One region of the Burkholderia cepacia ATCC 25416 genome, then DNA from elsewhere that is predicted to be linked to it. Evidence: riboswitches for the same ligand, from Rfam matches in the RefSeq annotation. Region 1 holds a riboswitch; the other holds the start of a gene.

The links. Region 1 has a riboswitch for thiamine pyrophosphate ahead of thiC (phosphomethylpyrimidine synthase ThiC). Riboswitches for the same ligand answer to the same signal wherever they lie in the genome.
Region 2: linked by a shared signal. The riboswitch ahead of APZ15_RS05665 (FAD-dependent oxidoreductase) and the one ahead of thiC (phosphomethylpyrimidine synthase ThiC) in region 1 are both predicted to bind thiamine pyrophosphate.

Annotation. Positions count from the first base shown of each region.
Region 1 is NZ_CP012981.1:2,150,213-2,154,421, forward strand. Features, by position in the region: gene APZ15_RS09800 (hypothetical protein) at 1-202, opposite strand, end outside; gene APZ15_RS09805 (glycine zipper 2TM domain-containing protein) at 397-609, opposite strand; gene thiC (phosphomethylpyrimidine synthase ThiC) at 859-2,790, opposite strand; TPP riboswitch at 2,915-3,031, opposite strand; gene APZ15_RS09815 (pentapeptide MXKDX repeat protein) at 3,301-3,576, shown strand; gene APZ15_RS09820 (cytochrome b/b6 domain-containing protein) at 3,669-4,209, shown strand, end outside.
Region 2 is NZ_CP012981.1:1,243,571-1,247,779, forward strand. Features, by position in the region: gene APZ15_RS05655 (SDR family NAD(P)-dependent oxidoreductase) at 1-6, opposite strand, end outside; gene APZ15_RS05660 (ABC transporter ATP-binding protein/permease) at 3-1,772, opposite strand; TPP riboswitch at 2,042-2,165, shown strand; gene APZ15_RS05665 (FAD-dependent oxidoreductase) at 2,391-3,527, shown strand; gene thiS (sulfur carrier protein ThiS) at 3,560-3,757, shown strand; gene APZ15_RS05675 (thiazole synthase) at 3,796-4,209, shown strand, end outside.

The DNA.
Region 1 (4,209 bases):
AATTGAGCGATACCGCCGGTCCCCAATAGCCGCCCCATGCGGGCGCGTAGGCAGGTGCCGGATAGTAATAGGCGGGGCCCGGATCGACATAGACCGGGGCCGGTGCAGCCGTGTAATAGCCGCCGGGATAATAGCCGTACGGGTAGTAGCAGCCGGCGAGCGTCACGCAGGCGAGCGCCGCGGCGACGAGGGTCCTGTTCATGATGTCTCTCCGGCGGAGCCGGCAATCGGCAGATGCTTAAGCTTAGGCCGCGCGCCGATGACACGGTGTGCAAAACGGTAACGGATCATTTCCGCACGGGCTGCCGGCCACGTTGCGGCGCCGCATGCGAAAACGGCGCTTCCGCACCGCGAAAACGCCGTCTGGCCGACTGTCGCGGCGCGCTGCGCCGCCTTTTACTTGCCGACCTGGTTGCCGATGATGCCGCCGGCCGCTGCGCCGCCGAGCGTCGACAGCGCGCTGCCGCCGATCGCCGCGCCGGCAACGCCGCCGACACCTGCACCGATTGCCGTATCGCGCTGGCGTCGTGACATCGAATCGCAGGCCGACAGGCTGGCCACCGTCGCGACGAGCAGAGCGCATACCCCAAAACGCCGAATCGAGTTCATGATCGTTGTCCTTGTGGTAGTGAACGGAGGTCGCGCGACCGGCTGGCGACCGCGCATGACCCCAATCTACGCGCCGTCCCATGGGGCTGCTGTAAGGACTTGTTAAGGCTCGGGCGGTTTCGTAATCATTTGTTTCCCTCGCGCCGGCAGGCACGCGGTGTGCACACGCACAAAAAAGCCCGCTCGAAAGCGGGCTTGCGCAGCGCCGAAGCGCGAGACGCGGCGGTCCGGGCGGACCGCCGCGCGTGCTTATTGACGGTGATAGATCTCGGCGCCGGTCTTGACGAACTCGACCGCCTTGACTTCCATCCCCTTCTTCAGCGCTTCGGTTTCCGACACGCCCTGCTGCGCCGCGAACTCGCGCACGTCCTGCGTGATCTTCATCGAGCAGAAGTGCGGGCCGCACATCGAGCAGAAGTGCGCGACCTTCGCGGAATCCTTCGGCAGCGTTTCGTCGTGGAATTCGCGCGCCTTGTCCGGATCGAGACCGATGTTGAACTGGTCTTCCCAGCGGAACTCGAAGCGCGCCTTCGACAGCGCGTTGTCGCGCACCTGCGCACCCGGGTGGCCCTTCGCCAGGTCGGCGGCGTGAGCGGCCAGCTTGTACGTGATGATGCCTTCCTTCACGTCGTCCTTGTTCGGCAGGCCGAGGTGTTCCTTCGGCGTCACGTAGCACAGCATCGCGGTGCCGAACCAGCCGATCATCGCGGCACCGATGCCGGACGTGATGTGGTCGTAGCCCGGCGCGATGTCGGTGGTCAGCGGCCCGAGCGTGTAGAACGGCGCTTCCTTGCACCAGTCGAGCTGGAGATCCATGTTCTCCTTGATCAGCTGCATCGGCACGTGGCCGGGGCCTTCGATCATCACCTGCACGTCGTGCTTCCACGCGATCTGCGTGAGTTCGCCGAGCGTCTTCAGCTCGCCGAGCTGCGCTTCGTCGTTCGCGTCGTAGATCGAGCCGGGGCGCAGGCCGTCGCCGAGCGAGAAGCTCACGTCGTACGCCTTCATGATCTCGCAGATCTCTTCGAAGTGTTCGTACAGGAAGCTTTCCTTGTGATGCGCGAGGCACCACTTCGCCATGATCGAGCCGCCGCGCGACACGATGCCCGTCATCCGGTTCGCGGTGAGCGGCACGTACTGCAGGCGCACGCCCGCGTGGATCGTGAAGTAATCGACGCCTTGCTCGGCCTGCTCGATCAGCGTGTCGCGGAAGATTTCCCAGGTCAGGTCCTCGGCCTTGCCGTTGACCTTTTCCAGCGCCTGGTAGATCGGCACCGTGCCGATCGGCACCGGGCTGTTGCGGATGATCCACTCGCGCGTTTCATGGATGTGCTTGCCGGTCGACAGGTCCATCACCGTGTCGCCGCCCCAGCGGATCGCCCACGTCATCTTGTCGACTTCCTCGCCGATCGACGACGTGACGGCCGAGTTGCCGATGTTCGCGTTGATCTTCACGAGGAAGTTGCGGCCGATGATCATCGGCTCGGATTCCGGGTGGTTGATGTTCGCGGGGATGATCGCGCGGCCGCATGCCACTTCCGAGCGCACGAATTCCGGCGTGATCTCGGCCGGCGCGTTCGCGCCGAAGGCCGCTGCGCCGAACGCCTGGCCCGGGTGCTGGCGGCCCATCATCGCGGCGAGCTTCGCGCCGTTCGGGCCGCTCGCCTTCAGGCTCTCGAGGTACTCGGCGCGGCGCTGGTTCTCGCGAATCGCGATGTATTCCATTTCCGGCGTGATGATGCCCTGGCGCGCGTAGTGCATCTGCGTGACGTTCTTGCCGGCCTGTGCGCGGCGCGGGTTGCGGTGCAGGCCCGGGAACCGCAGGTCGGCGGTGGCCGGGTCGGCCGCGCGCTCGAGGCCGTACCGGCTCGACAGGCCGCCGAGCACTTCGGTGTCGCCGCGTGCCTCGATCCAGCCCTGGCGCAGCGCGGCCAGGCCCGCGCGGATGTCGATCTTCGCGTCCGGATCGGTATAGGGGCCCGACGTGTCGTACACGTAGATCGGCGGATTCTTTTCGCCGCCGAAGCCGGTCGGCGTATCGGCCTGCGTGATTTCACGCATCGGCACGCGGATGTCGGGCTGCGAGCCGGTTACATAAACCTTGCGCGAATTGGGCAGCGGGGCGACAGCGGCGGCGTCGACGTGTGCGTCGGCGGACAGAAACTTCGGATTGGCGTTCATGCAATCTCCTGTATGAGCGCCGGACAGGCGCTTCGGCGCTTGCCCGGAGCCCTTGACGAATGTGGGGCTCGAGCTAAGCAGGAGACGAGGCTTGGTGAGGCGGCGGATTTCGTCAGAAGGATGGCGGCGAAATCCGTACGCTTCCCTGCGCTGGCATTATCCAGATCAGGTTCAAAGGGTATTTCTCACCCGCAATGCCGGTTGTTTGACCGCGCGCATTGCAGGACCCCCGCGTTAGCAGCGCACACGATACACTGGCTTCGCGGCGGTTTCAACCGGGAGAGAATCGGCTGCCCCGGTGCGGCCGCAGCATGGCGGGCGGTGCGATGGCCCGTCGAAATGGCAGCGCGCGTCGCCGCCGCATGGCCCCACGGCTTGGCCGGCCGGGGTGAAGCGGTGCAACATGGCGCGCTTTCGCGCAACCTCAAAAAATTTTTTCGCAGCGGCTGTCATTTCCCGCGACGTCGTCCGTCTATTCGGCTCCTTAAACCCATGTGTTGGAGAGATGTCATGAAAAAAGTACTGATCGCCGCTTGCGTCGCCGCTATCGCCACGATTGCCACGGGCGCGTATGCGCAGAACGACGCGATGTCGCAGCCGGGTTCGTCGATGTCGAAGGACGCGATGGGTCACGACGCGATGGCCAAGGATGCAATGGGCCATGACGCGATGAAGAAGGACGGCATGAAGAAGCATGCGATGAAGAAAGACGCGATGAAGAAGGACGCGATGTCGCACGACGAGATGGGCAAGCCGTCGGGCGACAAGATGGCGCCGTCGAACTGACGGAGGCGGACGCGGCGCGGCCGGCGCGTGCGTCGCACGGCGGCCGCCCGCATCGCATCCTGTCTCGTCGACTCATTCCCGGAGTCTTCATCATGCAAACCGTTCCCGCTACCGGGCGCGCGACCGCCACGCCGCCCGCGCGCCCGATTCATCCGCTGTGGGTGCGCGCGAGCCACTGGCTCAATGCGCTCGCGGCGATCCTGATGGTGCTGTCCGGCTGGCGCATCTACGACGCGTCGCCGATCTATCCGCCGTTCGTGTTTCCGCACGGCATCACGCTGGGCGGCTGGCTCGGCGGCGCGCTGCAATGGCATTTCGCGGCAATGTGGCTGCTGGTCGGCAACGGGCTGTTCTACCTCGCGATGTCGATCGCGACGGGGCGCCTCGCGCGCAAGATGCTGCCGGTCACGCCGGCGTCGATATGGCGCGACGTGCGTGCCGCGCTGGGCGGACGGCTGTCGCACGACGACCTGAGCGTCTACAACGCGGTGCAGCGTGCCGCTTACCTGACCGCGATCGTCGATCTCGTCGTGCTGGTGCTGTCGGGGCTCACGATCTGGAAATCCGTGCAATTCCCGCTGCTGCGCGAATTGTTCGGCGGCTACGACAACGCGCGTGTCGTGCACTTCTGGG
Region 2 (4,209 bases), 910 kb from region 1:
CTTCACGCCGCGACCTTGTCGCTGTCGTTCACGCGCTCGACGTTGATCGTGCCGGCGTGGAACGCGGCCAGCGACTCGCGGTGCGCGATGCTGACGATCGCGGCCTTCGGCAGCCGTTCGGCGAACAGGTGGTACAGGCGCGCCTCGTTGTCGGCGTCGAGCGCGCTCGTCGCTTCGTCGAGGAACAGGAAGTCGGGCTTGTGCAGCAGCACGCGCGCACCGGCAAGGCGCTGCTGTTCGCCCGGCGACAGCACGCGGGTCCAGTGCGCGGTCTCGTCGAGGCGCTCGGCATAATCCTCGAGGCGGCATGCGCGCAGCGCGTCGCGGCAGGCTTCGTCGCTGAACGCGTCGGCGGTCGCCGGATAGGTGAGCGCGGCCTTCAGCTTGCCGATCGGCAGATAGCTCGTTTGCGGCACGAACATCATCCGCGCGCCGACCGGCGCATCGATCGCGCCGTCGCCGAACGGCCAGAGCCCCGCGAGCGCGCGCATGAACGTGCTCTTGCCGGAACCCGACTTGCCGATCACGAGCCAGCGCGAGCCGGGCTCGATCGTGACGCTGCCGATGTTCGCGAGCGCGTTGCCGTTCGGCAGCGCGAGCTTGAGCGACGACGTCGACAGCTTCGCGCCGTCGACGTAATGCAGGTTGATGCCGCCGTGCTCGGTCGCGGGCGACAGGCTTTCCTTCAGGTGCGACGTGCCCATCACGCGCTTGAATTCGCGCAGACGGTTGACGGTGGCGCGCCATTCGACGAGGGTCGAGTAACTGTTGATGAACCACGAGAACGAATCGCTGACGGTGCCGAACGCGGACGAGATCTGCATCAGCACGCCGAACGAGAACGCGCCCGCGAAATAGCGCGGCGCGGCGACGACGAGCGGGAAGATGATCGCGATCTGCCCGTAGAAGCTCAGCACGAACGTGAGCCGCTTCGTGTACTTCATCACGCGCCACCAGTTGTCGCGGATGCGCATGAAGAGGTTTTGCGCGTTGCCGGTCTCGGTCTTCTCGCCGTCGTAGAACGCGATCTGCTCGGCGTTCTCGCGCACGCGGATCAGCCCGAAGCGGAAGTCGGCCTCGACGCGCTGCTGCTGGTAGTTGATCGACACGAGCGGGTGGCCGACCTTCTGGATGATCAGCGAGCCGACCACCGCGTACAGCGCCGCCGCCCACACCATGTAGCCGGGGATCGTGATCGGCGTCGCGCCGAGCGAGAACGTCAGCGCGCCGGCGAGCGACCACAGGATCGTGATGAACGACACGAGCGTGACGACCGTCGACAGCAGGTCGAGCGACAGCGCGAGCGTGGTCGTCGAGAACGACTGAAGGTCGTCGGTGATCCGCTGGTCGGGGTTGTCGGCGAGACGGTCACGTTCGATCCGGTAGAACGCGCGATCGCCGAGCCACTGGCCGAGAAAACGGTCGGTGAGCCACTGGCGCCAGCGGAAGCCGAGCATCTGCCGCAGGTAGCGGCCGTACACGGCGAGGATGATGAAGGCAAACGCGAGCGCGGAGAACTGCATCAGCAGGTTCGGGAAGTCGTGGACGTCCTTCGACTGCAGCGCGTTGTAGAACTCCGCGTTCCACTTGTTGAGCCGGACGTTGATCCAGACCACGCAGAGGTTGATCGCGATGATCGCGACCAGCAGGCCCCATGCGATTTTCCATTCGGACGATACCCAGTAGGGCTTGATGAGGCTCCATGCGGATACCGGGCGCTCGTCCTGCGGCGCGTCGGAGGCGGAGCGGACGGGATCGATCGATTGGGTCATGTGCTTCCTGATGAGTAGCCGGCGCGCGGGCCGGGCGAAGCCGGGCGCGCGCCGCGATACGGCATGCCGGGACGCGGCGCCGACTGACGGCGGGCGTCCGGATGGTCGCCCGCGTGTCTTAAACGGCACTTAAGGCCGGCGGTGACGCGGCAACCGGCCGCTCGCGCGGCCGGCCTGCGGGCATTGTGCCAGAGCGGCGCGGCACGACGGCGAATTTGCCGCAAGGGGGACAGTTTGCGGCGCTTTCCGCTTTTATGGTCTAATGGCCGACGACGAAACAGGGGTGCTTTGTAGCGCGGCCGGCGGATGTTCCGGGCAGCGCAATGAGGCTGAGAAAGACCCTTCGCACCCGATCCGGGTAATACCGGCGAGGGAAGTTTCTGATCCCGCCGGGTCGCGCTGGCTGCCATCCCACATGGTCAGCGCCCGAGTCCCGCCCGGCCGGCCTTTGCTGCCGGTTTCGTCCTTTTGGGTACGCGCATTGCGCGTTACGGAAGGAATGATGACCGCACAATCTTCAGTCTTTTGCATGGTTCCCGGCCCGATGTCGCGTGCGTTCGCATGCGGCGGCGCGTGCGCGTCGACGTTCGTCGAGCGCGCCCGTGCGGAGGGGGCGCGATGAACGTCCGGGACACCCGCCCCGATTTCGCGGTGCTCGGCGGCGGCCTCGTCGGCCGTCTGATCGCATGGCGGCTCGCAGGCGACGGCCATCGCGTCGCGCTTTACGAGCGCGGCGGCCCGGACGGCGAGCAGTCGGCCGCGTGGATCGCGGCCGCCATGCTCGCACCGCTCGCGGAAGCGGCGAGCGCGGAGCTGCTGATCACCGAGCTCGGCGCCGCGTCGCTCGCGCGCTGGCCGCAGTGGCTCGCGGAGCTGCCCGAACCCGTTTTCTTCCAGCATCACGGCACGCTCGTCGTCTGGCATCACGCGGACCGCGCGGAGGCGCCGCTGTTCGAGCGGCGCGTGCGCGCGAACGCGCCGGCCGGCCTGTTCGACAGCGGTTTCGTGACCCTCGCCGGCGCGCAGGTCGACGCGGCCGAGCCGGTGCTCGCGGGCCGTTTCGCGCGCGGCCTGCTGCTGCCGAACGAAGGCCAGCTCGACAATCGCCAGGCGCTGCGCGCGCTCGCGGCCGGCCTCGCCGAGCGCGGCGTCGACCTGCACTGGCACGTCACGATCGACGATGCGAACCTGCCCGCCGCGCATTTCACGATCGATTGCCGCGGGCTCGGCGCGAAACCCGCGCTGCCCGCGTTGCGCGGCATCCGCGGCGAAGTCGCGCGCGTGCGCGCCCCCGGCATCGGGCTCACCCGGCCCGTGCGGCTGCTGCATCCGCGCTACCCGCTCTACATCGCACCGAAGCAGGACGATCTCTACGTGATCGGCGCGACCGAGGTGGAGGGCGAGGACATGTCGCCCGTCAGCGTGCGCTCCGCGCTCGAACTGCTGAGCGCGGCGTTCTCCGTGCATCCGGCGTTCGGCGAGGCGCGCATCCTGGAACTCAATGCGCAGTGCCGGCCGACGCTGCCCGATCATCGCCCGGCGGTGATCTGGGATGGTGCGTCGACGCTCGCCGTCAACGGCCTGTACCGGCACGGCTTCATGATCGCGCCGGAAGTCGCGCACGCGGCCGTCGCGCTTGCCGAAGCCGCGCTCGGCGGCGCGTTCGGCGATCCCGACGCGTTCGCCGCGTGGCGCGGCGCCGAGCGCTGGCCGACGCTCCTTCATCACCGCAACGACGCGCGCCAGCCGGCCTGACGCGCACCGCCGACCGAATTCGACGAAGCCTCATGGACATCCAGATCAACCAACAGAACCTGACGTTGCCCGACGGCGCAACGGTGGCCGACGCGCTCGCCGCGTACGGTGCGCGTCCGCCGTACGCGGTCGCGCTGAACGGCAACTTCGTCGCGCGCACGCAGCATGCGGCGCGCGCACTCGCGGCGGGCGACAAGCTCGACGTCGTGCACCCGGTCGCGGGCGGCTGAGCGCCGCCGGTTCGTCCCCGCTCTTTCAGGAAAACGACATGACGTCCCTCACCTCCGCCGACGCGCTGACGCTGTACGGCGAAACCTTCGCAAGCCGCGTGCTGATCGGCACGTCGCGCTATCCGTCGCTGCAGTCGCTGTCCGATTCGATCGCCGCGTCGCGCCCCGGGATGGTGACGGTCGCGCTGCGCCGCCAGATGACGGGCGGCACGGCCGAAGCCGGCTTCTTCGACCTGCTCAAGCGTCACGCGGTGCCGCTCTTGCCGAACACGGCCGGCTGCCAGACCGTCGCCGAAGCCGTGACGACCGCGCACATGGCGCGCGAGGTCTTCGGCACCGACTGGATCAAGCTCGAGCTGATCGGCGACGACTACACGCTGCAGCCCGATCCGGTCGGCCTGATCGAGGCGGCCGCGCAACTGGTCAAGGACGGTTTCAAGGTGCTGCCGTAC